Regions from separate parts of the Serratia sp. NCCP-200 genome, predicted to be linked through region 1. Evidence: predicted binding sites of a transcription regulator. Region 1 holds the regulator's gene; each other region holds the start of a gene.
What was found. Region 1 encodes CRP, which controls carbon source genes, mostly activating them, when cyclic AMP is high. Its sites were predicted from a motif close to ATGTGANNNNNNTCACAT; they were not measured.
Positions count from the first base shown of each region.

Region 2: the regulator CRP is predicted to act here: its motif matches at 5,992-6,009, upstream of AC6HVW_RS08840 (CidA/LrgA family protein).
Region 3: the regulator CRP is predicted to act here: its motif matches at 2,326-2,343, upstream of yrbN (protein YrbN).
Region 4: the regulator CRP is predicted to act here: its motif matches at 2,248-2,265, upstream of rbsD (D-ribose pyranase).

Region 1 is NZ_BAAKUJ010000007.1:173,768-181,716, forward strand. Features, by position in the region: gene AC6HVW_RS21020 (YccS/YhfK family putative transporter) at 1-1,436, opposite strand, end outside; gene crp (cAMP-activated global transcriptional regulator CRP) at 1,493-2,125, opposite strand; gene AC6HVW_RS21030 (OsmC family protein) at 2,507-2,914, shown strand; gene AC6HVW_RS21035 (LysR substrate-binding domain-containing protein) at 2,917-3,825, opposite strand; gene AC6HVW_RS21040 (MFS transporter) at 4,018-5,208, shown strand; gene AC6HVW_RS21045 (amidohydrolase) at 5,214-6,392, shown strand; gene AC6HVW_RS21050 (phosphoribulokinase) at 6,429-7,298, opposite strand; gene AC6HVW_RS21055 (YheU family protein) at 7,450-7,683, opposite strand; gene AC6HVW_RS21060 (hydrolase) at 7,680-7,949, opposite strand, start outside.
Region 2 is NZ_BAAKUJ010000002.1:746,500-754,448, forward strand. Features, by position in the region: gene mglC (galactose/methyl galactoside ABC transporter permease MglC) at 1-786, shown strand, start outside; gene sanA (outer membrane permeability protein SanA) at 1,055-1,807, opposite strand; gene AC6HVW_RS08825 (NAD-dependent malic enzyme) at 1,973-3,670, opposite strand; gene cdd (cytidine deaminase) at 3,828-4,712, opposite strand; gene AC6HVW_RS08835 (CidB/LrgB family autolysis modulator) at 4,849-5,544, opposite strand; gene AC6HVW_RS08840 (CidA/LrgA family protein) at 5,541-5,948, opposite strand; gene AC6HVW_RS08845 (MFS transporter) at 6,088-7,311, opposite strand; gene AC6HVW_RS08850 (sugar ABC transporter substrate-binding protein) at 7,447-7,949, opposite strand, start outside.
Region 3 is NZ_BAAKUJ010000010.1:81,026-88,974, reverse strand. Features, by position in the region: gene pnp (polyribonucleotide nucleotidyltransferase) at 1-1,218, shown strand, start outside; gene nlpI (lipoprotein NlpI) at 1,348-2,232, shown strand; gene yrbN (protein YrbN) at 2,350-2,430, shown strand; gene AC6HVW_RS23775 (DEAD/DEAH family ATP-dependent RNA helicase) at 2,420-4,378, shown strand; gene yedE (selenium metabolism membrane protein YedE/FdhT) at 4,517-5,731, shown strand; gene yedF (sulfurtransferase-like selenium metabolism protein YedF) at 5,728-5,967, shown strand; gene AC6HVW_RS23760 (luciferase-like monooxygenase) at 6,209-7,234, opposite strand; gene AC6HVW_RS23755 (HlyD family secretion protein) at 7,438-7,949, shown strand, end outside.
Region 4 is NZ_BAAKUJ010000011.1:15,885-23,833, reverse strand. Features, by position in the region: gene ravA (ATPase RavA) at 1-3, opposite strand, end outside; gene kup (low affinity potassium transporter Kup) at 313-2,181, shown strand; gene rbsD (D-ribose pyranase) at 2,348-2,767, shown strand; gene rbsA (ribose ABC transporter ATP-binding protein RbsA) at 2,775-4,280, shown strand; gene rbsC (ribose ABC transporter permease) at 4,287-5,255, shown strand; gene rbsB (ribose ABC transporter substrate-binding protein RbsB) at 5,281-6,168, shown strand; gene rbsK (ribokinase) at 6,231-7,157, shown strand; gene rbsR (ribose operon transcriptional repressor RbsR) at 7,162-7,949, shown strand, end outside.

The DNA.
Region 1 (7,949 bases):
GTACCGTTCAGCGCCAGGAGCTGCAAGGTGTAGACGGCGGTCACGGTGAAGCCCATCACCGCCAGCCCATAGTTTTTTCGCAGGATCAGATAGGCCGCCAGGGTGATGGCCAACATGATACTCAGCGTCACGCTTTCGGGCATCTGTAGTTGCAACAGCCCAGCGGCAATCACCAGCCCGGCCAACGTGCCGAGGGCACGGTGCTGGATCCTCACCCGCGTGGCGTTATAGCCGTTTTGGCTGACCAGCATGATGGTCAGCAAGATCCAATAGGGTTTTGGCAGGTTGAACAGCATGCCCAGGCTGCTGCCGGCCGCCAGAATGACCCCCAGCCTGGCGGCGTTGCGCAGGGCGTTGGATTTAAACGACAGATAGCTCACCACCGCAGGCCAGAAAGGCAGGCGTGACTGATTGGCCATCAGATTGCGGCGGTACAGTGGGTGCTGAGTGCGTAGCAGGCGCGCGATGCGGCTGAAGTGGTAATAGCAGAACTGGCCAACCGGGTTATCGGCGTGCTGTGAGGCCACTTTTTCCAGCGCTGCCAGCTCATTCTTCATGCTGAAACGCGCAGAGTGCCGATGATAGAGAATATCGTCGGCCATCACCCGCAGGCGCGTGGCGATCACTTGGGCGTTGCGGCGGATAATCGCTTCGGCCTGGCTTTGCTCCACCAGCTTTTGCACTTCTTCCGGCAGATGCAGGCTGACGGTGATGTGCTCTTGCAAATCGAGCGCCACCTGAAACGTACGCCGCAGGCGCTTTTGCTCTAGGTTATTGGCATGGGGCAGGAAATTAAGCTGTTGGTATAGCAGACTGATCAGGTCCATCACTTTCTGCTGGCGTTGCAACAGCGGCGGCAGGGCAGTTTCAGGATCGGTGTGCTGCGTCAGTAATGAGTATTTGGCTTCAAAATAGTCGGCCAACTGCATATACAGCTGGCTTAGGGATTCGCGCATCGGCTGCTCTTTCCACAGCTTGAACCAGGCCCAGGTAAACAGCCCGTACCAGGCGGTGCCGACGATATACAGCAAAGGGGCATGCCAGATTGGCACGGTGCCTACCATGCTGAGGGAAAAGATGGCGGCGACCAATGCGGCTGGTAGCAGGCGTGCGTGCAGCGGGCTGATCTCACCGCTGACGCCGAGCAACAGCGCCATTGCCAGCATCAGCAAGGGTAACGGCAGATCCCACAGCAGGGCTTGTTGCAGCAGAAGGCTGCTGAGTGCGAACAGGGAGCCGCCTACGACCAGGCGTTTGAAAAAGCGTTTGTGTGGCGTATCCAGCCCGGCAATGTTGCAGCAGGCGGGCACCAACGAGAACAGCATGCCGAGTTGCAGGTTGCCAATCAGTAAACCAAACGCCACCGGCAGGCACAACACCAGCGTTTGCCGCAGTGCGTAGTTGACTTCCGGGTGGTAGATCAGGCGGCGCCACATGGTTGGCTATTCAGCAGGTAAAGAAACGGCGCATTGCTGCACCGTTTCTCTGGGGATTAACGCGTACCGTACACGACAATGGTTTTGCCGTGCGCGGAGATCAGGTTTTGATCTTCGAGCATTTTCAAAATACGACCGACGGTTTCACGTGAGCAACCGACGATTTGGCCAATTTCCTGGCGGGTGATTTTGATCTGCATGCCGTCTGGGTGAGTCATGGCATCAGGCTGTTTTGCCAGGTTCAGCAAGGTCTGTGCAATGCGGCCGGTTACGTCAAGGAAGGCGAGGTTACCCACTTTCTCTGAGGTGACTTGCAGGCGGTTAGCCATCTGTGCGGACAGGCGCATCAGGATATCCGGGTTAACCTGGATCAGTTGGCGGAATTTCTTGTAGGAAATTTCAGCCACTTCACAGGCGGTTTTGGCCCGTACCCAGGCGCTACGCTCCTGGCCTTCTTCAAATAATCCTAGCTCGCCGATGAAATCCCCCTGGTTAAGGTAGGACAGGATCATCTCTTTGCCTTCTTCATCTTTAATCAGCACCGCGACGGAGCCTTTGACGATGTAGTAAAGCGTTTCGGCCTTTTCACCTTGGTGAATAAGCGTACTCTTCGATGGATATTTGTGGATATGGCAATGAGACAGGAACCATTCGAGAGTCGGGTCTGTTTGCGGTTTGCCGAGAACCATTCGCTGTTATCCTCTGTTGTTATCGCTGCCTTGTATCACAGGGGTCAGAGTTCCCTGTAAAACGTGCTTATAGCCCGGTGTTTTAATTGTGGCTATCAACAGGTTTTGAGGCGTGTTATAGAAATACGCTTGTGCTCTAGCATATTAACTTGCAGGGAGAGCTGCAAGCTACATTCTGTTAACAAACCAATATAGGGGCCTTTCCTTGGACATATCCCTGAAATCGGTGACCTGGAAAGAGTTATTGCGGCTCTGTTTGTAGCACAGAGTGAGGCGGGTGTCTTGTGTTGTCTCGCTTCAGCATGATTAGCGTCAGGTTACGTTGCCAGAATGTATGCGAAAGCGTACCCTGTTTTTAAGAAATTAACCGGAGTGTGTAACATGCAGGCAAGAGTTAAGTGGGTAGAAGGGCTGACATTCCTGGGTGAGTCTGCGTCTGGTCACCAGGTTTTGATGGATGGCAATGCTGGCGATAAAGCGCCAAGCCCGATGGAAATGGTGTTGATGTCCGTCGGCGGCTGTAGCGCCATCGATGTGGTGTCGATCCTGCAAAAAGGGCGTAACGATGTGCGTGACTGTGAGGTAAAACTGACCTCCGAGCGTCGTGAAGAAGCACCGCGTCTGTTTACCCATATCAACCTGCATTTTATCGTCACCGGCAAAGGGCTGACCGATAAGATTGTCGAGCGCGCGGTGGATCTTTCCGCCGAGAAATACTGCTCCGTCTCCTTGATGCTGGGTAAAGCCGCCAGCATTAGCCACAGCTTCGAAATCCGCGAAGTGGCCTGATCCTACCAAGGGTAGCGCAGGCAGTGGGCACGCAATAAATCAAGAAATCGCCGTGCCGTCACGGTTAGCGGCGATTTCTGTGAATACAGCACGCAATATTGCGCTTGTGGCAACGTGTCGATAGGCAATGCCACCAGCCGACGCTGCAAATAGAACGGTGCACTCATCGCCCGCGCCACGATAGTCAGATAATCCGCCTCCAGCACCATATTCAAGCCACAGGTCACAGAGTCCGAACGAATGGGCGAACGGCTCAATTGCTGATAGAAGGTGCCTAATACCGCACGCAACTGCTGGTAATAACCCATATCGGTTTCCGGTAATAACCACTTGGCCTCACGCAGTTCGTCCAACGAGGTGGCCTGCGCCAGTGGGTGCCCCTGGCGTGCGATAATGCAAAAAGAGGCGTTGAACAGCGGTTCACGCACCAGATCCTCCAGCGGAAGTTCCGGGCTGACGGTACCCACGGCAAAATCCAGGCGGCCTTCGCGCAATGCTGGCAGTAGCGTAGAAAGCTGCGCTTCGCGGATTAGGAGATTGGCCTGTGGAAACGGCTGTTTGAAGGCTTCGACCAGCTCCGGTAATACCGTCAGGGCGAGTAGCGAAGAGCAGCCAATGGCGACGTTACCTTGCGAATGCTGATTCAACTGCTGGATCTCGTCGGCGGCGCGCTGCAATTCCTCCAGGATCAACTGCATTCGCAGGGCGAAGGCGCGGCCGGTTTCGGTCAGCGTCATTCCCTGACTGCTGCGATTGATCAACTGGGTTTCCAGGATCTGTTCCAGTTCACGGATGGTGCGGCTCACCGCCGGTTGAGATTGCTCAAGCGCGCGTGCCGCCCCACGAATACTGCCGCTGCGGATCACCTGCTGGAAGACTTTCAACTGTTGTAACTTCGGTAAATAGCGCATTCCCCACCCTATCAATAAAAAGCATCACCCCTTACAAAATTGTATCTTATGCCGCTCGGCAAAAGGCGATAATTTCAGCACGCTGTTGTAAGTGACTGTTATTAAAACTATAAAGTGACCTGGATCACATTATTAAACTACGCCCGTCACGCTGGTGGGCAGCCTGGGTGATAACTTAAAGGAATATCGGCGATGAAAAATCGTTCGCTAATGATTTTTTTGCTGTTTGTGGGCTATGTCGTGGTGTACATCGATAAAACCGTGATGGGTTTTGCGCTGTTACCTATCGAACGCGAGTTCAATCTACAGCCGGAACAGCTGGGCTACATTACCGGGATGTTTTTCCTGGCGTATTCCCTGTTCCAGATACCGGCGGGCTGGCTCAATGACCGCTTTGGCTTTAAGAAAGTGCTGTGCAGTTCGTTACTGCTGCTGGGGGGATTTGCCCTGTGCTTCGGCATTCTGGGGTTCGGCCTGGGCCTGCTGGTGACGTTCCGCTTCCTGTCGGGTATTGGCCACTCCGGCTACCCGTGTTCCTGCGCCAAGGCAGTGGTGGCGAATTTCCCACTGGAACAGCGCACCTTCGCGCAGTCCATTCTGCTGTCTTCCGCCGGGTTGGCGATGACCGTCGGGCCGCTGGTCGCGGTCTATTGCCTGGATCACATCGGCTGGCGTGGGTCGTTCTCTGCGCTTGGCCTGTTGGCATTCGTGATTGCCGCCTGCATCTTGTGGCTGGTGCCCAATCCGCCACAGGTGGCGCCCGCCAAAGCTGGGGCAGCGGCAGCCAACTATAAGGCTCTACTGAAAAACCCAATCGTGCTGCTGCTGTTTGTGGCGATTTTCTGTATCAACATCCCGTCGTACGGCCTGATGGCCTGGCTGCCGAAATTCCTGGTACAGCAGCGCGGAATGCCGCTTGACGTCTCCAGCATGGTGGTGGCCGCCGGCGGTCTGGGGATCTGGATCTCCTCACTCGGCACCGGCTGGCTGGTCGGGCGCTACCTGCAAGGGCATGAGCCGTGGGTGATCTTCTTCAGTTCCCTGCTCAGCGCCTTGTGCATCTGGCTGGTGTTTACCAGCGAATCGGCTCTGACGGCCAGCCTGTTCTTGTTCCTGGGTTATATCTTCCTGATGGCCTCGTTCGTCACGGTGTTTACCTTGCCTATGAAGCGCTTGCCTACGGAAGTGATGGGGGCAGCGATGGGGCTGATTAACACCGGCGGCACCTTGGGTGGCTTTGTGGCCCCTATTGCCATGGGGTATCTGATCACCATCAGCCACAACTACATGACGACGTTTATCTTTTTGGCACTGGCTATGGTGGTTTCCGGGCTGGTGATCCTGCCATTGGCGGGCAAAGCACGCCAACCGGCACTGAATTAAGGAGTCTGAACATGAATATTGAACAACTGATTGACGGCGTGGAACAACAGGTATTGCAGTGGCGGCGTCATATGCATGCGAATCCTGAGTTGTCTTTTCAAGAGGCGCAGACGGCAGATTACATAGCCGGACAACTGGCTAGCCTTGGTCCGTTGAAGATCACCCGTCCTACGCCGAATAGCGTGGTTGCCGAATTGCAGGGCGCAGCGCCGGGGCCATGCTATGCATTGCGCGCCGATATTGATGCCTTGCCGATCCAGGAGGAAAGCGACGAGCCTTTCTGCTCGACCCGGCCAGGGGTGATGCATGCCTGCGGCCATGATGCTCACAGCGCGATGTTGCTGGGCGCGGCCAGCGTGCTGTGCCAGTTGCAGGCGCAGCTGCAAGGCTCGGTGCGTTTTATCTTCCAGCATGCCGAAGAAGTGCCACCGGGCGGAGCCCAACAACTGGTAGATCTGGGGGTTCTGGATGGCGTGAAGATGATCTTCGGCCTGCATGTCATGCCCAACTTCCCGACCGGTGAGGTGGGGATGAAGCAGGGTGTGTTCAGTGGCTCCAGCGATAACTTCGACATTGTGTTGCAGGGTAAGGGTGGGCATGGCTCGATGCCGCATCTGTGTATCGATCCGGTGCCGATTGGTGCGGAGATCGTTAGCGCTTTGCAGCAGATCGTGGCACGTAAGCTTGATCCGTTAAATGCCCCGGTGTTGACGGTGGCAACCTTCCAGGCAGGTGACAGCTATAACGTCATTCCAGACAGCGCCCGGTTGGCAGGAACGCTACGCACTCATAATCAGGAAGTCCGTGATCGGGTGCCGCTGTTGGTTGAGCAAACCGTCGCTGGGATCAGCCAGGCGCACGGTGCCAGCTATAAGGTTGACTGGACGCGTGGCTATACCATCGGCAATAACCACCCTGATGCCTGCGCCATTGCGCGCGAGGTGGTGGCCGAAGCCGTGGGGCCACAGGCGTTGCGGGAATTGACTACCGCGATGTTTGGCAGCGAAGATTTCTCCTCCTATCAGGAGAAAGTGCCGGGGTGCTTCCTGTTTATCGGCAGCGGTAACGAGGCGATCGGTGCCACCTATGGCGTGCATAATCCCCGTTTTAAGTTGGATGAGGCGGCGATGCAGATCGGCGTGAAACTGCACGTCGGTTTTATCCGCCACCTGTTGATGCGCTAACGACGGCGGGCGCGGAGATTAGCCGCGCCCGATAACTTATTCGATCTTCTTGCCTTCCATCAGCCGCTGCACCAGCGGTGCCATAATCAATTCCATTGCCAGCCCCATCTTGCCACCCGGTACCACCAGCGTATTGATATGCGAGATAAACGATCCTTGCAGCATCGCCAGTAGGTAAGGGAAATCGATCTGATCCAGACCGCGGAAGTGGATCACCACCAAGCTTTCGTCGAGTGAGGGGATTGCCTTGGCGGCAAACGGGTTGGAGGTATCTACCGTCGGGACGCGTTGGAAGTTGATATGGGTGCGCGAGAACTGTGGCGTGATATAGCTGATGTAATCCTCCATAGAACGGACTACCGAGTCCATCACCGCCTCACGAGAATGGCCACGCTCGCCGGTATCGCGGATCAGCTTCTGGATCCACTCCAGGTTGACGATCGGCACCACGCCGACCAGCAGATCGACATGTTTGGCTACGTCGATCTGATCGGCCACTACGCCGCCGTGCAGCCCTTCGTAGAACAGGACATCCGTGGGGGCGGGCAGTGGCTCCCAAGGCGTGAACGTGCCAGGAACCTGGTTGTAAGGCACCGCCTCGTCGTAGGTATGCAGATATTTACGTGAGCGGCCGGTGCCGTTCTTGCCGTATTCGATAAAGCTTTGCTCAAGCAGGCCAAAGTCGTTGGCTTCCGGGCCGAAGTAGCTGATATGGCGCCCCATATCGCGGGCTTTACGAATTGCCGCATCCATTTCCGGCCGGGTGTAACGGTGGAAGCTGTCGCCTTCCAGCTGGGCGGCGCGCAGGTTTAGCTGCTGAAAAATCTTGCGGAACGCCAGGCTGGTGGTGGTGGTGCCGGCTCCGCTGGAACCGGTCACCGCGATAACGGGATGTTTGGCAGACATGGTCGAGGGTCACTCCGTATTAAATGCGCAGGCTCAGAATGAGATTTTTAGTATGGCTGATACCCTTTCGCCCAAGGCGAAATTGTGCGCGTTGGTTTGCAATACTGCATTGTTACCTGATTTTTTCCCTCAGTCATAGCGCGCAATAAGACTAAATTTCCTCCTGCCCGGCGCGGATCTGCCCGCGAGGCATGATGTTGACGGTTTCATGTAGCTCTGACCACACCAGCACCACTTCGCCGCTTTTCAACTGGCGGCGCACGTCGTCGACCTTCTGTTCCAGCGAACGTTCGTGCTCGCCGTAGTCGGTTCCTTCGCGTAATACAAAGGATTCGATCAGGCTGTTGAGAGTCTCTTGTTCAATTTCTTGCCAGGGAATAATCACTTGGTGGGTTCCAAAAAAGGAGAAAGCCAGGCCGGGATACGTTGCTCCAGCCACATTTGCGGTTTTTTCAAGGTGCCACCGACAAAGCCGACGTGGCCACCGCACTCCGTCAGCTGATATTCGATATTAGGCGGCAGGCTGGCGAGGTCGGGGATCACCGCATCGGTCATAAACGGATCGTCTTTAGCGTGAATGATCAGCAGCGGCGTGGTGATCTGCGGCAATAGCGGCAGGGCGCTGCAACGGCGATAGTAATCGACTGCGTC
Region 2 (7,949 bases), on a different contig from region 1:
GTAGGGTTGGCAGCGGTAATTGCCGCGACCCTGCTGCAATCGATGGATAACGTCAACAAAGTGTTCCCGCATATGGAAACCTGGTCGATCCCGCTGGTGATCTTGCTGGTTTGCGCCGTGGGCGCGGTGATTGGCCTGGTCAACGGCTTGATTATTGCCTATCTCAACGTGACGCCGTTTATCACCACGTTGGGCACCATGATCATCGTGTATGGGATTAACTCCCTGTATTACGATTACGTGGGGGCTTCACCGGTGGCCGGTTTCGATCCGAAATTCTCCACCTTTGCCCAAGGGTTCTTGCGATTCGGTGACTTCAAGCTGTCATATATCACCTTCTACGCCATTATTGCGATCGCCTTTGTCTGGGTGCTGTGGAATAAAACCCGCTTCGGCAAGAATATCTTCGCCATCGGTGGTAACCCGGAAGCGGCGAAAGTCTCTGGCGTCAACGTCCCGCTGAACCTGATCATGATTTATGCGCTGTCCGGGGTGTTCTACGCCTTTGGCGGTTTACTGGAAGCGGGCCGTATCGGTAGCGCCACTAACAACCTCGGCTTTATGTATGAACTGGATGCAATCGCGGCCTGTGTGGTCGGCGGTGTGTCGTTCGCCGGTGGGGTAGGTACGGTGCTGGGTGTGGTGACCGGGGTGATCATCTTTACCGTCATCAACTACGGCCTGACCTATATCGGCGTGAACCCTTACTGGCAGTACATCATCAAGGGTAGCATTATCATCTTCGCGGTAGCGCTGGACTCCCTGAAGTACGCCAAGAAAAAATAAGTCTGTTTTGCGCTTTACGATAACGGCCAGCATCTGCTGGCCGTTTTGCTTCTCTCGCTGAGCTCACATCCTAGGGGGACTGCACAAGCCCTCACCCCAACCCTCTCCCAATGTACATACGGCGTACCTTATGAACACTTGTTTCGGGGAGAGGGGGCTAGTCCGGAGCGGTGGTCAGACGCAGGAGTTAATCTGTGGCACGTACGGTCCCCTCTCCCTGTGGGAGAGGGCTAGGGTGAGGGGCAATCGCTTAAGCGTGAGGTGAAACTCAGCTCTTCTTTTGCTGCTGAGCCTTAATCTTTTCTGCCGCCAGCTTGTGCTCCAGCTCTACCAACTGCTCCGGCGACACCGCCGGATAACCCGGTGCATCTTCCGGCACCTTGTGCATCGCAGATATCGGGATTAATGGGCCAAGGAAGCGGGGCTCACGCTTGAGGATATACAGATCGGTCAGGGCACCCAGGCGGGCAAAGATCTCACGCACACGCACCGTCATCATATTTTTTGGCGAAGGTACCGCATAGCATTGCGCCTGGATACCCATATGCAGGGCGATAAATAGGGCGCGCTCGCAGTGGAAACGCTGGGTGATGATGATGAAGTCGTTGGTATCAAATACCTTGCGCGTACGGACGATGGAGTCGAGGGTACGGAAACCGGCATAGTCGAGCACGATATCGCTAGGCGCAACGCCAGCGGCCAGCAGATCGCGGCGCATGGTCATCGGTTCGTTGTAGCTTTGCTGGGCATTATCACCGCTCAGCAGCAGGTACTTCACCTTGCCGCTGTTATAGGCGTTGATCGCCCCTTGAATACGGTAGCGGTAATATTGGTTAAGCACTCCGGTACGGTAATATTTGGAGGTGCCAAGCACCACCCCCACCTGGCGGTGTGGTAGCGTTTGCATTTCTTCGTAAATGTAAGGCGCGGTTTTCCAGCTTATCCAGCGATCGAGCGCTATAGCCGACAGCATCAGCACCGAAATGATGATGAACAGGCTAATTATCAGGCGTTTCCACATGTTGATGCCTTGCGCGAACGAGGGCTAAAGTAAGACTCAAGGCTACTTTACCTGCCCGGCAGACGCAAGCAATGAGCCGTTTACCGCAGGTGTTACGCTGCATTTTTCAGCAAAATCTGGTCTTGGCGTGATAACCGGGCCTGACTAACAGGCCCGGTGAGGAACTTAGAACGAGGTACGCTTGTAGATACGATACTGCGGACGCCAGAAGTTATGCTCGATGGCTTTAGACAACGCCTCTTCCGACGTCACCACTGCTACACCCTGCAACTGAGCGGCTTTGCCCACTTCCATCGCGATGCATTTAGATACGCCCTGAATATCATCGATATTCGGCAGCAGTGCGCCGTGGCCGTCGGTAGCCAGCGGAGAACAGTCGGCCAGGGCACGGCTGGCGGCCATCAGCATGGCATCGGTGACCCGTTTTGCCCCTGCAGCCAATACGCCAAGGCCAATCCCCGGGAAGATATAGGAGTTGTTGCACTGGGCAATCGGGAACAGCTGGTCTTTATAGGTTACCGGTGAGAACGGGCTACCAGTGGCGACCAGTGCAGCACCGTCGGTCCAGTTGATGATATCTTCTGGCCGGGCTTCCACGCGAGAAGTTGGGTTGGACAGCGGCATCACGATCGGACGCGGGCAATGCTTGTGCATCTCACGGATCAGCTCTTCGGTAAACAGCCCCGGCTGGCCAGAGACGCCGATCAGCACGGTCGGCTTGGCGTTGCGCACCACTTCCAGCAGGGAGATCGCATCGCTCTCCACCTGCCATTGATCCAGATTGGCACTTTTCTGCACCAGCTTGCTCTGGAAATCGAGCAGGTTCGGCAGCTTATCCGTCAGCAGGCCAAAACGGTCAACCATAAACACGCGAGAGCGGGCTTCTTCTTCGCTCAACCCTTCAGATTTCATCTGGGCGATGATCTGTTCGGCAATCCCACAGCCTGCGGAACCTGCCCCCAGGAAGGCGACGGTTTGATCGCGCAGTTGGCTGCCAGCGGCACGGCTGGCGGCGATCAGGCTGCCCAGCGTCACTGCGGCGGTGCCTTGAATATCGTCGTTAAAGCAGCACAGCTCATCACGATAGCGATTAAGCAGCGGCGTGGCGTTATTTTGGGCAAAATCTTCAAACTGCAACAGCACGTTCGGCCAACGGCGTTTCACCGCCTGGATGAACTCTTCCACAAAGGCGTGATATTCGTCACCCGAAATACGTGGATGACGCCATCCCATATAGAGCGGATCGTTCAGGCGTTGCGGGTTGTTGGTGCCCACGTCCAGCACAACCGGCAAGGTATAGGCCGGGCTGATGCCGCCACAGGCGGTGTACAGAGAGAGCTTACCGATAGGAATACCCATGCCCCCGATGCCCTGGTCGCCCAGGCCAAGGATGCGTTCCCCGTCGGTGACCACAATCACCTTAACGTTCTGCTTGGTGGCGTTTTGCAGCATATCGTCGATGCGATCGCGGTTCGGGTAGGAGATAAACAGTCCACGTGCGCGGCGATAGATGTCAGAGAAATGCTCACAGGCTTCGCCCACGGTTGGCGTATAGATGATGGGCATCATCTCGCTCAGGTGCGAATCCAGCAGGCGATAGAACAGCGTTTCGTTGGTGTCCTGGATATTGCGCAGGTAGATGTGCTTGTCGTTATCGTTCTTGAAATCCTGATACTGACGGTAAGCGCGTTCCACCTGTTCTTCGATGGTTTCTATCGCTTCCGGCAGCAGGCCGTGCAGGTTGAAGTTACTGCGTTCTTCTTCGGAAAAGGCGCTGCCTTTGTTCAGCAACGGGAATTCCAACAGAATGGGGCCAGCGTAGGGGATGTAGAGAGGGCGTTTGCTTTCGTATTCCAGTTCCATCAGTTTCTACTCTTTGCCTAGGGTGAGCTTTATTTCTGCCGATCCTAAGATATCGGCAAAATATGTACAGCATTTGTTAGTAAATAATGAGGAATTGTCGCTTGTTGCTGGTTTTTTAGCCGGATTGCGGCGGAGCACGGTGGCTCCGCCTGAGGGATCAGAAGGTCACGCGTTGGACGTTTTCGCAGCCCAAGGCCGCCAGGGTGGCGCGGGTGGCATCCCACTGGGTCAGGATTGCGCCTTCCGATTCGGCCAATACGGCACGGCGTACTTTCTGGCAATCACCACCGGAGACATTCATCAGGATCAGTGCGGCCTGCAATGGCGGCAGGCTAGGGTTGAACGCGGCGTTTTCTGCATAGCGGCCAGCGTAAACCTTGCCGTCTTCGGCTTCCAGCGCTACGCCGCTATGGGCGGTGCTGTAAGGGGCATGGCTGCGGTTGGCGGCATCCAGGGCCGCTTTCGCCAGTTCATCATCCAGTGTCAGTTGGAAACCGTGATCGACCGGATCCATCAGCAACTCGCTGATTTGCAGATCTTTCGGGCCGAAGGAGTAAGGCAGGTAATCACCCAGCGTGGCGGTTGCCCGTGCAGGCAAGTGGATCTCCAACTCGGTGCCGCTGTTTAGCTCATTCATAAACTGGCGGCAGTGGCCGCAAGGCGAATAGTTGACGGTAACCGCGACCAGTTTGGCTTCGCCACGCAGCCAGGCATGCGTGACAGCGCACTGTTCCGCGTGCACGGTTTGTTGCATAGGCGCACCACGGAATTCCATGTTGCCACCAAAATACCAGTTGCCGCTGACGCCACGCGCCACCGCCCCAACGTGGAAATGCGAAATCGGCGTTAACGAGCAGGCCGCCGCCAATGGCAGCAGAGCAAAGGCCAGAGCATCGTCATCCAACCCGCACTGTTGCTTGATCGCCGCAATCTGCTCGGCCTTGAACATGGCTGCGAAATCAGGCGCATCTAAATAGGGCAGCAGGGCGGATTGCAAGGCCGTTGGCAATTCGCCGTAGGCAGTTTGAAAGCGCGAGTGCATAAGAAGTCTCTCTACAAGTTAACGGGTTAACATTCTAGGCAACCGGCCCACAATAAAGTGTGATTAATATCTATTTTTTAATGAAACAACTGCAATGAAACTTATAAATGCGAGACATCTCGCAGGTTTTTAGCCGTTAACCAAACAGCCGCAGCAGTATCGGGAACACGAACGGCGCGGTCAGCGAAGTGATAATCCCGCAGATAACCAGAGCCAGCGAACTGAATGCGCCCTGTTGGTAATCCATTTCTACGCAGCGTGCCGTACCCAACGCATGTGAGGCGGTCCCCATTGCCAAACCGCGCGATGAATTGGTGTTGATCCGCAACAGACTAAGCAGAGAATGGCCGAAAACCGCCCCCAGAATACCGACAAAAATCACGCACACCGCGCTGATGGCCGGGATGCCGCCAATCGACTCGGCTACCGCCATGGCTATTGGGGTCGTCACCGACTTTGGCAAGATCGAGGCGGCAATTTCAGGTTTGGCCCCCATCAGCAGGGCAATGGCACCGCCGCTGATCATCGCGGTCATGCTGCCAATAAAGCAGACGGTGATGATGGATTTCCAACGCGCGCGGATCTGATGGATCTGCTCGTATAGCGGAAAGGCAAGGGCGACCACCGCCGGTTGCAACAGATCGTTGAGGATTTTGCTGCCTTGAAAATAGCGTTCATAAGGAATGCCGGTCAGCAACAGCAGCGGGATAATCACCGCCATCGAGACCAATAATGGGTTCAGCAACGGCATGTTGAGCTTTTGCGCCAGCTTGCGTGCCGCGTAAAATACCACCAGGGTCAGCGGCAAGGACCACCAGATATTTTGCATCATTGTTCATCCTCCGCATTGTTTGCTTTACCGAGGATGGGACGCTCGCGATGGAAGTAATGTGAAGTATAGCCAACCACCACAAACACCAGCAGCGTACTGATCAGGCAAGACACGATCAGCGGAGCCAGATCGTCAACTATCTGGTCGTAATACTTCATGATGCCGACGCCGATTGGCACGAACAGCAGCACCATGTAGCGGATAAACAGATGGCAGCCAGGCTTGACCCATTTGGCTGGTAGAATTTGAGAGGAAAGCAGGGCAAACAGGATCAACATCCCGATAATGCTGCCGGGGATGGCGATCGGCAGCAGCGCCGCAATGGCGTTACCGGCGAACAGGCTGAGGTAGATCAGCACGATCGCCCTGACATATTTCCAACACAGGTTAAATAGGTTGCCCATAGTGCATTCTCGTTGATGTTGACGCATTCATCATACAATTAAACTGTGAGCTACGCCACAAAACGCATCATGAATTCTCGCTATGCCTATCATGCCATTTTGGCAAGATTGTGGCCCGCCTTAAGTGTAGCGGGCCAGGCTATTCAGCGCTGCTCAGGCTGGCAAGCGGCTTTTGCTGTTCCGCCAACCGATGGCCGAGGAAGAAGAACAGCAGGCTGAACAACGCGGCGGCGATCAACACCAGGAACATTACCGGCGGTGGCGCATAGCTCAGCAGGAAACCGCACATCACCGGGTTGATGGCTCCCCCCAGATTGCTTAGGCTCTGTACGCCGTAATAGCTGCCTTTCAGGTGCGGCGGGGCGATAAAGTCGATAAACATATATTCAACCGGAATGACGATGATTTCCCCCAGGGTGAAAATCGCCATGGCCAGCACCCATAGCCATATCGAAAGGCCTGCCAGCATAAAGCCGAGCAGCCCCAGGACGAAGAATAGCGTGCCCAGCATCAGCCAGCGCAGCATGTTGTCCTGGCGCATACCGCGGCTCAGCAGATACTGCAGGGCGATCACGATGCAGGCGTTGACGATCATCACCACGCCAATCACTTTGTAAGCAAATTCGGCATCGCTAACGAGGATCAGATACTGCGACAGATAGCCGGTAAATTGGCCAAACACCACCGCGCCTAACGTGCTGCCAAGAGTGAAATAAATCAGCCGCCGATCGCCGCGCAGCACATTCAACGTCTGGCGGAAGTTGAGAACCGACGGTGGAGTGTTGCCGGTGTCTTCTATCGGTGGCGATGGATAGCTTCGCAGGCGGAAGCTCAGGGTTATCACAGTCAGTAACGCCAACCCGCCGGACAGGTAGAACGGCAGCAGTGGGCTGTAACCGGCTACCATCACGCCCAATGATGAGCCGACGGCCCAGCCAACGTTCACCAGCGTATAGTTGATCGAGAAGGCCTTGATACGCTGGTTTACCGGCAACCAACTGGCAAAGCAGGCCTTGATGGCGATGCTGAGCACCGCATAGGCGGTATGTAAGATGGCCAGCACCAGGATAACGCCAGCGGGGTGCGAGACCCATGGGATAGCAAAAAAGCTCAGTGAAAATAGCAGGATGGCGAGCAGGATCAGTGGATTTTTATTAAAGCGATCGACCAGATAGCCGCCATAAAAGCTGCTGATGATGCCGATAGTCAGGCTGACGCCCAAGATAATCCCCACGCTTTTCGGCAGCAGGTGGAAATGCTCGGTCAGGTAAATGGTGATAAAGGGCAGCGTGACGCCACGGCCTATGGTCAGCACCAGCGAACTTGCCAGCAATATCTTAATCAGTGGGGGGAATCCCTTCATAACCAAACCTGTTGATGCATACAGTTATTACGTCAGTGCAACTACAGTAGCTTATTTTGAGGTGCTGAGAAGGGGCGAACGGAAAAATTGTTTAAAAAAAAGAGGCTACGTCTGTAGCCCCTCGGTAAAACAGCATTATTTGCCGGATTTGGCCTGCAGGGTGGCAAACCAGGGTTGGATGAAATCTTCACTGCTGCCCCAGCCTGGAATAATTTTACCTAGCGAGGCTACGTTGATTGGACCGGTCTGGCTGACCAGCAAGGCCTGTGGGATGGCCGCGGCTTTAAACTGATAGGTGGCAGGCGTTGGCTCACCCGCCAGCTTGTTGGCAATCAGTCGCAGGTTGACGGCTCCGATCAGCTTGGTATCTACCGCGACGCTGACCTTCCACGGGCTACCGGCTTCGCGCATCAATTGCAGATCCTGGTTGGAGATATCGATGCTGTAGAGCTTGATCTCGGTACGGCCATTTTCTTGCAGCGCCTTATAGGCTCCCTGGCTGAAGGCATCCCAGGTGCCCCAGATGGCATCAATTTTACCTTTCGGGTATTTGGCCAGCACCGCACCGACTTTATTGGCGGTATCGCCCTGGACGTCAGAGGAAACCGCCCCGATCGATTCCAACTCATGAATGCCTG
Region 3 (7,949 bases), on a different contig from region 1:
AAAAACGTCGTACGTAGCCGTGTGCTGCGTGGCGAGCCGCGTATCGATGGCCGTGAGAAAGACATGATCCGTGGTCTGGACGTGCGCACTGGCGTTCTGCCACGTACCCACGGTTCCGCACTGTTCACCCGTGGTGAAACTCAGGCGCTGGTTACCGCCACTCTGGGTACCGCGCGTGACGCACAGAACATCGACGAGCTGATGGGCGAGAAAACCGACAGCTTCCTGTTCCACTACAACTTCCCTCCGTACTCTGTTGGTGAAACCGGCATGGTAGGTTCACCGAAGCGTCGTGAAATCGGCCATGGTCGTCTGGCAAAACGTGGCGTTTTAGCTATGATGCCTAAACCAGAAGATTTCCCGTACACCGTACGTGTGGTGTCTGAAATCACCGAATCCAACGGTTCTTCTTCAATGGCTTCCGTTTGTGGTGCTTCTCTGGCACTGATGGACGCAGGTGTGCCAATCAAGGCCGCCGTTGCGGGTATCGCAATGGGCCTGGTGAAAGAAGAAGAAAACTTTGTCGTACTGTCAGATATTCTGGGTGACGAAGATCACCTGGGCGACATGGACTTCAAAGTGGCCGGTAGTCGCGAGGGTATCACCGCGCTGCAGATGGACATTAAAATTGAAGGTATCACCCGCGAAATCATGCAGGTGGCTCTGAATCAGGCCAAAGGTGCTCGTCTGCACATTCTGGGCGTGATGGAACAGGCTATCAGCACGCCACGTGGCGATATCTCTGAGTTCGCACCGCGTATTCACACCATCAAGATCAATCCAGACAAGATCAAAGATGTGATCGGTAAAGGTGGCTCAGTCATCCGTGCGTTGACCGAAGAAACTGGCACCACCATCGAAATTGAAGATGACGGTACAGTGAAGATTGCTGCAACCGACGGCGACAAAGCGAAGTTCGCTATCCGCCGCATCGAAGAGATCACCGCTGAGATCGAAGTTGGCCGTGTGTATCAGGGTAAAGTGACCCGTATCGTTGATTTTGGTGCCTTCGTGGCCATCGGCGGCGGTAAAGAAGGCCTGGTGCACATCTCTCAAATCGCTGACAAGCGCGTTGAGAAAGTGACCGACTATCTGCAGATGGGTCAGGAAGTACCGGTTAAGGTAATGGAAGTTGATCGCCAGGGCCGCGTGCGCCTGAGCATCAAAGAAGCCACAGCGCCAGAATCCGCTGCGGCTCCTGCACCAGAAGCAGAATAACTGTATCAGCAGTTTTACAGCTCCCTGCCGTTAGGGTTGGGGGCTGTCCTTATCGCGTGGGTAGGATACTCGCGTATTAGCAAGCGGAGGACAGGACGTTCATCCAATGTTTGTCTTCGGGAGTGGGAAATGAAGCCTTTCTTGCGCTGGTGTTACGTTGCGACAGCACTATTGCTGGCAGGATGCAGCAACCATGATTGGCGTAAAGACGAAGTTCTGGCTATTCCGTTGCAGCCTACGCTGCAGCAGGAAGTCATCCTGGCGCGCATGGAACAAATACTTGCCAGCCGGGCATTAACGGACGATGAGCGAGCACAGCTTTTATATGAGCGCGGTGTGCTGTATGATAGCCTAGGTTTACGTGCTCTAGCGCGCAATGATTTTTCACAAGCGCTAGCGATACGTCCTGATATGCCAGAAGTTTTCAACTACCTGGGCATTTACTTAACGCAGGCAGGCAATTTTGATGCTGCCTATGAAGCGTTTGATTCTGTACTAGAGCTTGATCCAACTTACAATTACGCGCGTTTAAACCGGGGCATCGCACTGTATTATGGCGGCCGCTTCCCGTTGGCGCAGGATGATCTGCAGGCGTTTTATCAAGACGACCCAAACGATCCCTTCCGTTCGCTGTGGCTTTATCTGGTGGAGAGAGAAATCGATCCCAAGATGGCTACCGTATCGCTCCAGCAGCGTTATGACAAATCGGACAGAGGGCAATGGGGATGGAATATTGTCGAATTCTACCTGGGCAAAATCAGCGAAAAAACGCTGATGGAACGCCTCAAGGCAGATGCAACGGATAACACTTCGCTCGCTGAGCATCTCAGTGAAACTGACTTCTATTTAGGTAAGCACTACCTAAGTCTGGGGGACAAGGACACCGCTTCGGCGCTGTTCAAACTGACGGTGGCTAACAACGTTCATAACTTTGTTGAGCACCGCTATGCATTGTTGGAATTGGCGCTGTTGGGCCAAGAACAAGACGACCTATCGGAATCGGACCAGCAATAGCTGACGGACACTTATCAGCCTGATTTACATTGGTTTTTTGACCAAAGTAATCGCCTTAACGGGCGAGGGCTTTTTTGTCTGTTTTATAATCTAATTTGAGCCGGTTCACACTTTTCAATGAAAATGACTGAAAATTTTCTCGACGAGTTATGTAGACTGGCTGCCATTATTAATGAGGCACGTGTACATGACTACTGAGCTTGAAACCTCTTTTGCTGACCTGGGGCTGTCTGCTCCGATCATTGCTGCCCTGACCGATCTGGGCTACGAAAAACCATCACCGATCCAGGCTGAGTGTATTCCTCACCTGTTGAACGGTCGCGACGTGCTGGGCATGGCGCAGACCGGTAGTGGTAAAACTGCGGCGTTCTCGCTGCCCCTGCTGCACAACCTCGATGCAGCCCTGAAAGCACCACAAATCCTGGTACTGGCTCCAACCCGCGAACTGGCGGTTCAGGTAGCTGAAGCCATGACCGATTTCTCCAAGCACATGCATGGCGTTAACGTGGTGGCCCTGTACGGTGGCCAACGTTATGACGTGCAGCTGCGCGCTCTGCGTCAGGGCCCGCAAATCGTAGTAGGGACCCCAGGCCGTCTGCTGGATCACCTGAAACGTGGCACCCTGAACCTTTCTGGCCTGAAAGGCCTGGTTCTGGACGAAGCCGACGAAATGCTGCGCATGGGCTTTATCGAAGACGTAGAAACCATCATGGCGGAGATCCCGGCTGAACATCAGACCGCGCTGTTCTCTGCGACCATGCCGGAAGCGATCCGTCGTATTACCCGTCGCTTCATGAAAGATCCACAGGAAGTGCGCATTCAGTCCAGCATCACTACTCGTCCAGACATCAGCCAGAGCTACTGGACCGTGCAGGGCATGCGTAAAAACGAAGCGCTGGTGCGTTTCCTGGAAGCGGAAGATTTTGACGCGGCGATCATCTTTGTGCGTACCAAAAATGCGACCCTGGAAGTGGCCGAAGCGCTGGAGCGCAGCGGTTACAACAGCGCCGCACTGAACGGTGACATGAACCAGGCGCTGCGTGAGCAGACCCTGGAGCGTCTGAAAAGTGGCCGTCTGGATATTCTGATCGCCACCGACGTTGCCGCTCGTGGTCTGGACGTTGAGCGTATCAGCCTGGTAGTAAACTATGATATCCCTATGGATTCAGAGTCTTACGTTCACCGTATCGGCCGTACCGGTCGTGCTGGCCGTGCTGGCCGCGCGCTGCTGTTCGTAGAAAACCGCGAACGTCGCCTGCTGCGCAACATCGAACGCACCATGAAGCTGACCATCCCTGAAGTCGAGCTGCCAAACGCAGATCTGCTGGGTGAGCGCCGCCTGGCCAAGTTTGCCGCTAAAGTTCAGCAGCAGCTGGAAAGCAGCGATCTGGATATGTACCGTGCGCTGCTGGCTAAGCTGCAACCGGGTGAAGATCTGGATATGGAAACTCTGGCCGCTGCACTGCTGAAAATGGCACAGGGCGAGCGTCCTCTGATCCTGCCACCCGATCCAGTGTTCAAACCGCGTCAACGTCGTGAGTTCAACGACCGTGACGATCGCGGTGGCGAGCGTAGCAACGACCGTCGTCGTGATGCACGTCCAGACAGCCGTGATGGTGGCGCTGAGCGTCCACGTCGCGAACGCCGTGACGTGGGTGAAATGCAGCTGTACCGCATTGAAGTTGGCCGTGATGACGGCGTGGAAGTTCGTCATATCGTTGGCGCGATCGCTAACGAAGGTGACATCAGCAGCCGTTACATCGGTAACATCAAGCTGTTTGCTTCCCACTCCACCATCGAGCTGCCAAAAGGCATGCCGGGCGAGATCCTGAATCACTTCACTCGCACTCGCATTCTGAACAAGCCGATGAACATGCAACTGCTGGGCGATGCACAGCCGCATGAGCGTCGTGAGCGTCCTGCCAGTGGTAACGGCGGTGAGCGCCGTGGCGGTGCCCGTCCATTCAATGGCGAGCGTCGCGAAGGTGCACCAGCACCACGCCGTTCTTTCGGTGAGCGTCGTGAAGGCGGTAATGCTGCCGGTGGCGAACGCCGTGGCGGTAACTTCAACCGTGACAAGCCAGCACCACGCCGTGACGATGCAGCAGCTCCTGCCGCACCACGTCGTCGTTTCGGTGATGCATAACCGTTGATTTGACCGTATACGGTTAATCAGCTTAAGAAACCAGTCTTCGGACTGGTTTTTTTTGCCTGGCATCTCAGTCAATACCGCTAAAGGGCGTATCATTCGCAAGGTTTATCTTACGGATGCACAGGAGCTGCCGTGAACTGGCAACAATTCAAATCTCAATACCTGGTGCGCTTTTGGGCGCCTTTACCGGCGGTGATCGCAGCCGGGATCCTCTCGACCTACTATTTCGGCATGACCGGCACCTTCTGGGCGGTCACCGGTGAATTTACCCGCTGGGGCGGCCATATCTTGCAGTGGTTGGGTTTCCACCCCGAGCAGTGGGGCTACTTTAAGGTGATCGGCCTACAGGGCACACCACTCGATCGTATCGATGGGCGCATGATAATCGGTATGTTTGCGGGTTGTATCGCCGCCGCGCTGTGGGCCAACAACATCAAATTACGTATGCCACAGCACCGCATCCGCATTGCACAGGCGTTGCTTGGCGGCATCATCGCCGGTTTTGGTGCGCGTTTGGCGATGGGGTGTAACCTGGCGGCCTTCTTTACCGGTATTCCACAGTTCTCGCTGCATGCCTGGTTTTTTGCGCTGGCAACGGCGGCGGGTTCTTACTTCGGTGCCAAATTCACCTTGCTGCCGATGTTCCGTATTCCGGTCAAGCTGCAAAGAGTGAAAGCGGCCTCACCGTTGACGCAAAAACCTGAGCAGGCACGCCGCCGTTTCCGTTTGGGAATGGTGATTTTCTGCCTCACGGTGGCTTGGTCATTATGGACGTTATTTGATGCGCCGAAACTCGGCATTGCCATGCTGTTTGGTATCGGTTTTGGTCTGCTGATTGAACGGGCACAGATCTGCTTTACCTCAGCGTTCCGCGATCTGTGGATCACTGGCCGTACGCATATGGCCAAAGCGATTATTATCGGCATGGCGGTCAGCGCCATCGGCATCTTCAGCTATGTGCAATTGGGCGTCTCGCCGAAGATCATGTGGGCAGGGCCCAATGCGGTACTGGGCGGCCTGCTGTTTGGCTTCGGTATTGTGCTGGCGGGCGGCTGCGAAACCGGCTGGATGTATCGTGCGGTAGAAGGCCAGGTCCATTACTGGTGGGTGGGGTTGGGCAACATTATCGGCGCCACGCTGTTAGCCTACTACTGGGACGATCTGGCGCCAGCCCTGGCGACCAACTACGACAAGATTAACCTGCTGGATACCTTCGGGCCGATCGGTGGCCTGCTGGTGACCTATCTGCTGCTGGCCATAGCCTTTGCCGCGATGCTGTGGTGGGAGAAACGCTTTTTCCGCGCCAAGCCAGATGCGCAGGTGGTGAATTTAAGGAGTGAAGCATGAAACAGACCGAGATCGTGCCGGATTACCGGTTGGATATGGTGGGAGAGCCTTGTCCTTATCCGGCGGTGGCTACGTTAGAGGCTATGCCGCAGCTGAAACCGGGCGAAATACTGGAAGTGATCAGCGACTGTCCGCAGTCGATCAATAATATTCCACTCGATGCCCGTAACCACGGCTACAAGGTGCTGGATATTCAGCAGGATGGGCCAACCATTCGCTACCTGATCCAGCGCTGAGCCCCCTCACCCCAACCCACTCCCGAAGGGAGAGGGAGCTGATAGCCCCTGCTCGTTTGGCAGTAAAGAGATAATCCTAGCAAACTCGATCGTCTCCTCATTCAAGGTGAGTCAATACAATCTCGGCAAACCCGATCGCTTTCTCATCCAAGGTGAATCACACTAATTTCAAACATACTCGATCGGTTCCCTCTCCCTGTGGGAGAGGGTTAGGGTGAGGGGCGTCACCAACATGTAACCCCTATCCCTTCACTAAATCACCTTTCACCCCGGCAACAATCTCAAACGACCGTAAACGCGCCTGATGATCGAAAATCTGGCCGTTAACCATGATCTCATCCGCGCCGGTTTCACGCAGCAGGCTTTGCAGGCCATGGCGGATGGTGATTTCGCTACCGACGATCGACATGCGCAGTGCCTGATCGACGCCATACTGCTCGCCTGCTGTCCACAGCGCGTGGATATTATCGACCGGCGGTGGCAGTGGGCCTGGTGAGCCACGGCGCAGGTTGATAAACTGCTGCTGCATGGAAGTGAACAGGAAACGGGCGTTTTGATCGCTGTCTGCGGCGACCACGTTGACACACACCATCGCGTGCGGCTGCTGGCACTGCTCAGACGGCGTAAAGTTCTCACGGTACACATTCAGTGCCTGGAACAGCATATCTGGCGCAAAGTGCGAGGCGAAGGCAAACGGCAAGCCGAGCTGTGCCGCCAACTGCGCACTGTACAGGCTGGAACCCAACAGCCAGATTGGCACATGTAGCCCTTGGCCCGGTACTGCCTGCACTGCTTGCCCCGGCTGTACTTCGCCAAAGTAATGTTGCAGTTCCTGCACGTCACGCGGGAAGTTATCTACCTCGCCAGAGAGGTGGCGACGCAGCGCCATCATGGTGCGTTGGTCGGTACCCGGTGCCCGGCCAAGCCCCAGATCGATACGCCCAGGATAGAGTGATTCCAAGGTGCCGAACTGTTCGGCGATCACCAGCGGCGCATGGTTTGGCAACATCACGCCACCTGAACCGAGGCGAATGCTCTGCGTACCGGAGGCTAAATAACCCAGTAATACCGATGTCGCGGCACTGCCGATGCCGGTCATATTGTGGTGTTCCGCTAGCCAGTAGCGCTGATAGCCCCACTTTTCGGCATGTTGCGCCAAATCCAGCGAGCAGTGAAACGCATCGCGTGCCTTGGCTCCCTGAGGAATCGGGGATAAATCCAGTACCGAAAGCGGTACCCGTGTGTGTTCAGTCATTTCATCGTCCATTGTGCTTATCAGGTTGATCGCTTAAAGGGCGATTGCAGGGATCTGCAACTAAAAAAGCGATTATGCTTTTTGTGTTAAAAGCATAATCGAAAATACGGTTATAAAAGGGGATATATGTGCTCGCAATATCCTTATGAGAATAATGGTTTTTTTACAGCTATGATGGTTTTTGTTTGCACGCTGATGTTCAAGGGGCTGAAGTAATGAAAAAGAAGACGCTGTTTACCCTGCTGCTGATGGGGATAGCTATCGCCATGGCGGTGCTATTCCGCGCGCATAATCAGGATTTGTTGTTGCAGGGCGAAGTGGATGCCCCCGAAGTGATCGTCGCTTCCAAAGCCAAGGGCCGGGTGATCGAGCGCCTGGTAGAGCGCGGGGACGATGTGAAAACCGGGCAACTGCTGCTGCGGCTGGAAAGCCCGGAACTGATGGCCCAGCTACGTTCGGCGCAGGCTTCGCGGGATGAGGCCCAAGCGCAGTTGGATCAATCGCTGCATGGCACCCGTGAAGAAAGCATCCGTAACCTGCGCGCCAACCTGGCACAGGCCGAGGCGCAATACCAGAATGCCCAACACGATTACGACCGTAATCTGAGCGTCGCCAGTAAAGGCTACGTATCCAAATCTGAATTGGACAGCTCACGCCGTGCGCGTGATACCGCCTATCAACAGGTGCAGGCCGCCAAAGCCAATTTGGACGAAGGCATCAATGGCGA
Region 4 (7,949 bases), on a different contig from region 1:
CATAAAATAGTTCGCGTTGTCCGGAGGTTAGAGCCTGCCACCCAGGCCGACAGCCAATCTTGCTAGAGAATCCGATGATAAACCATCATTATTTTTAGCCCTATAGCTGGTTGATTAGTAAAATTTTTCTATGCTCAACAAGGGGGGTGATTCACATTTTGTTTATTTTTGGGACCCGATATAAGAGTAGGCAAGTAGTATAAATGATGCATACTGTGCGCCTTTTACCGGGTGTGACGGATCTTAGAGCCCATATCTTAAGCCTGATGCGGATGCGTCGGTTGACGGATGATCTAGCAAAAGAAGCAAACTATGAGCACAGAACATAAACAGTCTTTATCGGCGGTTACCCTGGCGGCTATTGGGGTCGTTTACGGTGATATCGGCACCAGCCCGCTCTATACCTTGCGAGAATGTTTTTCAGGTCATTACGGTTTTGATGTCCGTCCCGACGTGGTGTTTGGTTTTCTTTCCTTAATCTTCTGGATGTTGATCGTCATCGTTTCCTTGAAGTATCTCACCTACGTCATGCGTGCGGATAACGCCGGTGAAGGCGGGATACTGACGTTGATGTCTTTGGCTGGGCGCCATACCTCGGCGCGGACCACGTCTTTTCTGGTGATCCTGGGCCTGATTGGTGGCAGCTTCTTCTATGGTGAGGTGGTGATCACCCCGGCGATCTCGGTGATGTCGGCGATCGAAGGGCTGGAGATTGCCGCCCCGTCGCTGGATCCCTATATCGTCCCGCTCTCCATTCTGGTACTGACCTTACTGTTCGCAATCCAAAAACATGGCACCGGTAGCGTGGGCAAACTGTTTGCCCCAGTGATGCTGCTGTGGTTTATCGTGTTGGCGGTCCTGGGCGCGCGCAGCATTATCGCCAACCCGGAAGTGTTGCAGGCGCTGAACCCTAAATGGGCCTTCAACTTCTTTGTTGAATATAAGAAGGTGTCGTTCTTCGCGCTCGGTGCGGTGGTACTGTCGATTACCGGTGTGGAAGCGCTGTATGCCGATATGGGCCACTTTGGCAAATTCCCGATCCGCCTGGCCTGGTTCACCGTGGTGCTGCCTTCGCTGGTGCTTAACTACTTCGGCCAAGGCGCATTGCTGCTGAAAAACCCGGAAGCGATCAAGAACCCGTTCTTCCTGTTGGCCCCGGATTGGGCGCTGATCCCACTGCTGATATTGGCTACGCTGGCTACGGTTATTGCCTCGCAGGCGGTCATTTCCGGCGTTTTCTCGTTGACCCGCCAGGCCGTTCGTCTGGGCTATCTGTCACCGATGCGCATCATTCATACCTCGGAAATGGAGTCCGGCCAGATCTATATCCCGGTGATCAACTGGACCCTGTATATCGCCGTGGTGTTGGTGATTGTGGGCTTCGAACACTCCAGTAACCTGGCCGCGGCCTATGGTATTGCGGTGACCGGCACCATGGTATTGACCAGCATCCTGATCACCTCCGTCGCCATCAAGAATTGGCATTGGAATCGCTTCCTGGTGGGAGGCATTCTGGCGATGCTGCTGATTATCGATGTGCCGATGTTCTCGGCTAATGCCCTGAAACTGTTCTCTGGCGGTTGGTTGCCACTGATGTTGGCCCTGGTGATGTTCCTGATCATGATCACCTGGAAGAGCGAACGTTTCCGCCTGTTGCGCCGGATGCATGAGCACGGCAACTCCCTTGAAGCGCTGATTGCCTCACTGGAAAAATCACCGCCGGTTCGCGTGCCGGGTACCGCAGTGTTTATGTCGCGGGCGATTAACGTGATCCCGTTTGCCCTGTTGCATAACCTCAAGCACAACAAAGTGCTGCATGAGCGGGTAGTGCTTCTGACCTTGCGTACCGAAGATGCTCCTTATGTGCATAACGTCCGGCGTGTGACGATTGAGCAATTGTCACCGACCTTCTGGCGAGTGGTAGCCAGCTACGGCTGGCGTGAAACGCCGAACGTTGAGGAAGTCTTCCACCGCTGTGGGTTGGAAGGGCTGCCATGCCGGATGATGGAGACGTCGTTCTTTATGTCCCATGAATCGCTGATTCTCACCAAACGGCCGTGGTATCTGTTCCTGCGCGGCAAGCTGTTTATCGCCCTGAGCCGCAACGCATTGCGGGCGGCCGACCAGTTTGAGATCCCGCCCAACCGGGTCATCGAACTGGGAACCCAGGTCGAAATCTAAAAGAGAGGGCTCAGCATTTGCTGGGCCCTTCTTTTAAGCTACGCTTTATCAAACGTGAGCGAAACGTTTCGATGGCGATCACATTTCCGCTATGACAGGGTTGTCTTCCTCTGCTGATTTTCTACACTGACTCAATAGCGAAACGTTTCGCTGCTGGAGTTTACTCATGAAAAAAGGCGTACTACTGAATTCTGACGTTTCTGCGGTGGTCTCTCGTCTCGGCCACACCGATCAGATCGCGATTTGCGATGCAGGCTTGCCGATCCCGGCCGTGACGCCGCGTATCGATCTGGCGCTGACCCAAGGGGTGCCGACATTCTTACAGGTTGTAGGCGTGGTGACGCAGGAAATGCAGGTAGAGAGCGCCATCCTGGCGGAAGAGATCGTCAAGCATAACCCGTCGCTCCACGAGGCATTACTGGCTCAACTGACTCAGCTTGGCCAACACCAGGGCAATACCATCAGCATCAGCTATATCAGCCACAGCGCGTTTAAAGCGCAAACCGAACATAGCCGGGCCGTGATCCGCAGCGGAGAATGTTCGCCCTACGCGAACGTGATCCTGTGCTCCGGCGTAACTTTCTGAGGCGCCTATGCAACCTTTACTGCAACTGAAAGGGATCGATAAGGCCTTTCCCGGCGTGAAGGCGCTTTCTGGGGCCGCCCTGAGCGTTTATCCCGGCAGGGTGATGGCGCTGGTGGGGGAAAACGGTGCCGGAAAGTCCACCATGATGAAAGTGCTGACCGGTATCTACAACAAAGATGCGGGCAGCCAATATTTCCTTGGCAAAGAAGTGGCCTTCAACGGACCGAAGGATTCGCAGGAAGCGGGTATCGGCATCATTCATCAGGAACTGAACCTGATCCCGCAGCTGACCATTGCCGAGAACATCTTTCTTGGCCGCGAGTTCGTTAACCGCTTTGGCCGCATCGACTGGAAACGCATGTATGCCGAAGCGGACAAACTGCTGGCGCGTTTGAACCTGCGCTACAGCAGCCACCGGCTGGTGGGGGAATTGTCGATTGGCGATCAGCAAATGGTGGAAATCGCCAAGGTGCTGAGCTTTGAATCCAAAGTGATCATCATGGATGAGCCGACCGATGCCCTGACCGATACCGAAACCGCCTCGCTGTTTAAAGTGATCAACGAGCTGAAAGCCGAAGGCCGCGGCATTGTTTATATCTCCCACCGCCTGAAAGAGATCTTCGAAATCTGCGACGATGTGACCGTATTCCGTGACGGGCAATTTATTGCCGAGCGGCCGGTTGCCGAATTGAATGAAGATTCGCTGATTGAAATGATGGTGGGTCGCAAGCTGGAAGAGCAGTATCCACGTCTGAATCTGCCGCGCGGTGAAAAACGCCTGCAGGTGAGCCACGTTTCCGGCCCTGGCGTGCATGACGTCAGCTTTACTTTATACCGCGGTGAGATTTTGGGTGTGGCTGGCCTGATGGGGGCTGGGCGTACCGAACTGATGAAGATCCTGTACGGAGCGGCGCCACGTAAAAGCGGCACCGTGAATCTGGACGGCCATGAGGTGGTGACTCGTACTCCTCAGGACGGCCTGGCCAACGGCATTGTCTATATCTCCGAAGACCGTAAGCGCGATGGCCTGGTGTTGGGGATGTCGGTGAAGGAAAACATGTCGCTGACCGCGCTGCGCTACTTCAGCCGCGCCGGTGGTGGCCTGAAACATGCCGACGAGCAGATCGCCGTCAGCGATTTTATCCGCCTGTTCAATATCAAAACGCCGTCGATGGAGCAGCCGATTGGTTTGCTTTCCGGCGGCAATCAGCAAAAAGTGGCGATTGCCCGTGGCTTGATGACCCGGCCAAAGGTACTGATCCTCGACGAACCGACACGCGGCGTCGACGTCGGGGCCAAAAAAGAGATCTACCAGTTAATCAACCAGTTCAAGCAGGAAGGGCTGAGCATCATATTGGTGTCTTCGGAAATGCCGGAGGTGCTGGGCATGAGCGACCGCATTCTGGTGATGCATGAAGGTCACCTCAGCGGCGAATTCCCGATTGAACAGGCCACCCAGGAAGTGCTGATGGCAGCAGCCGTTGGCAAGCAATACGGCGTAAAGCAGGAGTAATCAGATATGAGTTCACAAAGTGTTGCAGCTAAGCGCTGGTTCAGTAAAGAGTGGCTGTTGGAGCAGAAATCGCTGATTGCCCTACTGGTGCTGATTGCCGTGGTGTCTTCGATGAGCCCGAATTTCTTCACCGTTAATAACCTGTTCAATATCCTGCAGCAAACCTCGGTGAACGCCATTATGGCGGTCGGCATGACCTTGGTGATCCTGACTTCCGGCATCGATCTGTCGGTCGGATCGCTGTTGGCGCTGACCGGGGCGGTAGCCGCTTCGATTGTCGGATTTGAAGTCAATGCGGTGGTGGCTGTTGCAGCTGCGCTGGCATTGGGGGCTGCGGTAGGGGCCTGCACCGGCATAATCGTGGCCAAAGGCAAGGTTCAGGCATTTATCGCCACCCTGGTGATGATGCTGTTACTGCGCGGCGTAACCATGGTGTATACCAACGGTAGCCCGATCAATACCGGTTTTACCGACGTTGCCGACACCTTCGGCTGGTTCGGGATTGGCCGCCCGTTGGGCGTTCCGACCCCGATCTGGATCATGGCCATCGTGTTTATCGCCGCCTGGTATATGCTGCATCACACCCGTCTTGGCCGCTATATTTATGCGCTGGGTGGCAACGAAGCGGCTACCCGCCTTTCCGGTATCAGCGTCGATAGAGTTAAAATCATCGTTTACTCCCTGTGCGGCCTGTTGGCGGCACTGGCTGGGGTCATTGAAGTGGCGCGCCTGTCCTCTGCGCAACCTACTGCGGGTACCGGCTATGAGCTGGATGCTATCGCCGCGGTGGTGCTGGGTGGTACCAGCCTGGCGGGAGGTAAAGGGCGCATCGTCGGTACCCTGATCGGGGCGCTGATCCTTGGCTTCCTGAACAACGGTTTGAATTTACTGGGTGTTTCTTCCTACTACCAAATGATCGTGAAAGCAGCCGTTATTCTGCTGGCGGTTCTGGTAGACAACAAAAGTAACAAGTAACCTCTCCCCTACAGGAATCACGACCATGAAAATGAAAAAACTGGCAACCTTAGTTTCGGCCATCGCGTTAACCGCCACCCTGAGTGCTAACGCCCTGGCAAAAGACACCATCGCGCTGGTGGTTTCTACGCTCAACAACCCGTTCTTTGTTTCGATGAAAGAAGGGGCGCAGTTGGAAGCCAACAAACTGGGTTACAACCTGGTGGTGCTGGATTCCCAGAACAACCCGGCGAAAGAGTTGGCCAACGTGCAGGATCTGATGGTGCAGAACCCGAAACTGCTGCTGATTAACCCAACCGATTCTGACGCGGTAGGTAACGCCATCAAGATGGCCAACCAGGCCAAGATCCCGGTCATTACGCTTGACCGTATGGCAGCGAAAGGCGAAGTGGTCAGCCATATCGCTTCCGACAACCGCGTGGGCGGTAAAATGGCCGGTGACTTTATCGCCAACAAAGTAGGGGCCGATGCCAAAGTGATCCAGTTGGAAGGCATTGCCGGGACATCTGCTGCCCGTGAACGTGGCGAAGGCTTCCAACAGTCACTGGAGCAGAACAAGTTTAAACTGCTGGCCAGCCAGCCGGCGGATTTCGATCGCACCAAGGGTCTGAACGTGATGCAGAACCTGCTGACCGCGCATCCAGACGTGCAGGCGGTGTTTGCACAGAACGATGAAATGGCACTGGGCGCGCTGCGTGCATTGCAAACCGCTGGTAAAACGGATGTCATCGTCGTTGGCTTTGACGGCACCGCAGACGGCGTGAAAGCGGTTGAAGGCGGTAAACTGGCTGCCACCGTGGCACAGCGTCCGGATCAAATCGGTGTGATTGGCGTAGAAACGGCAGATAAGATCTTGAAAGGTGAGAAAGTACCGGCGACTATCCCGGTTGATTTGAAACTGGTTACCAAGTAAGTCATCTCCAGCGCCATCGGAACGGGGCGTGACGATGGCGCGCAATTTAAGGGATCCCTGTGATGGAAACAGCAAAGCTGGTGGTTTTGGGCAGCATCAATGCCGACCATATCCTCAATATCAACCACTTTCCCCAGCCGGGCGAAACGGTGATCGGCCAGCAGTATAAGGTCGCCTTTGGTGGCAAAGGGGCTAACCAGGCGGTGGCTGCCGGGCGCAGCGGTGCGGATATCGCCTTTATTGCCTGCGTAGGTGCAGACGATATTGGTGAACGTATTCGCCAACAGCTGGCAACCGATCGCATTGATACCCAACCGATTGAATCTATTGCCGACAGTACTACCGGCGTAGCGCTGATTTTCGTCAATGCCGAAGGCGAAAATGTGATTGGTATCGATGCCGGTGCCAACGCGGCGGTCACTCCCGAATATCTCAACCGCTATCGGCAACGGGTTATCGATGCCGATGCGCTATTGATGCAGCTTGAGTCACCGCTGGAGACGGTGATTGCCGCCGCCAAACTGGCCAAGCAGCACCAAACCCAGGTGATCCTCAACCCGGCTCCGGCCTGTGAGCTGCCTGACGAACTGCTAGCCATGGTTGACATGATCACCCCGAACGAAACCGAAGCCCAGCGGCTGACCGGTATCGCGGTGAATAATGACGCTGACGCCGAACGTGCCGCCAACATCCTGCATGATAAAGGCATCGGCTGCGTGATTATCACACTCGGTAGTCGTGGCGTATGGTTGAGCGAAAACGGTAAAGGCAAACTGGTTCCGGGCTTTAAGGTCAAAGCGGTGGATACCATCGCGGCCGGTGATACGTTCAACGGTGCTCTGGTTACTGCTTTGCTCGAAGGTAAAGTGATGAGCGATGCAGTGCGTTTCGCCCATGCGGCGGCGGCCATTGCTGTTACACGGCCGGGTGCACAGCCTTCCGTGCCATGGCGTGAAGAGATTGACGCCTTCTTGCAGCAACAGGGATAACGCTTTGGCTACCATGAAAGATGTTGCCCGCCTGGCGGGTGTTTCAACCTCGACGGTCTCGCACGTGATCAATAACAATCGCTTTGTCAGCGACAGCGTGCGTGACAAAGTCATGGTGGCCGTGGAACAGCTAAACTATGCCCCTTCCGCACTGGCGCGTAGCCTGAAACTCAATACGACGCGCACCATTGGTATGCTGGTGACCTCCAGCAATAACCCGTTTTATGCCGAAGTGGTGCGCGGCGTGGAACGCAGCTGCTACGAGCGTGGCTACAGCCTGATCCTGTGCAACACAGAGGAAGATGTGGCGCGTATGAACAGCAGCATGGAAACGCTGTTGCAAAAGCGGGTGGATGGCCTGCTGGTGATGTGTACCGAAAACCACCGCCCTTCGCAGGATGCGCTGAGCCGCTACCCCTCTTTGCCGATTGTGATGATGGACTGGTCGCCGTTCGAAGGGGCCAACGATATCATTCAGGATAACTCGTTGCTGGGGGGCGAAATGGCTACCGATCATCTGATCGCTCGCGGCTATCGCCAAATCGCCTGTATCGCCGGGCCGCTGGATAAAACGACCGCGCGCCATCGCTTGGAAGGTTATCGCCGCGCCATGAAGCGTGCCGGCCTTGAAATCCTGCCGGGCTATGAGGTGTATTGCGACTTTGAGTTTGAAGGGGGCGTGCATGCCATGAAGCAGTTGCTGGCGTTAGCCGAACCTCCTCATGCGGTGTTTGCTGGCAACGATGCTGTCGCCGTCGGCGTTTATCAGGCGTTGTATCAGGCCGGGCTGGT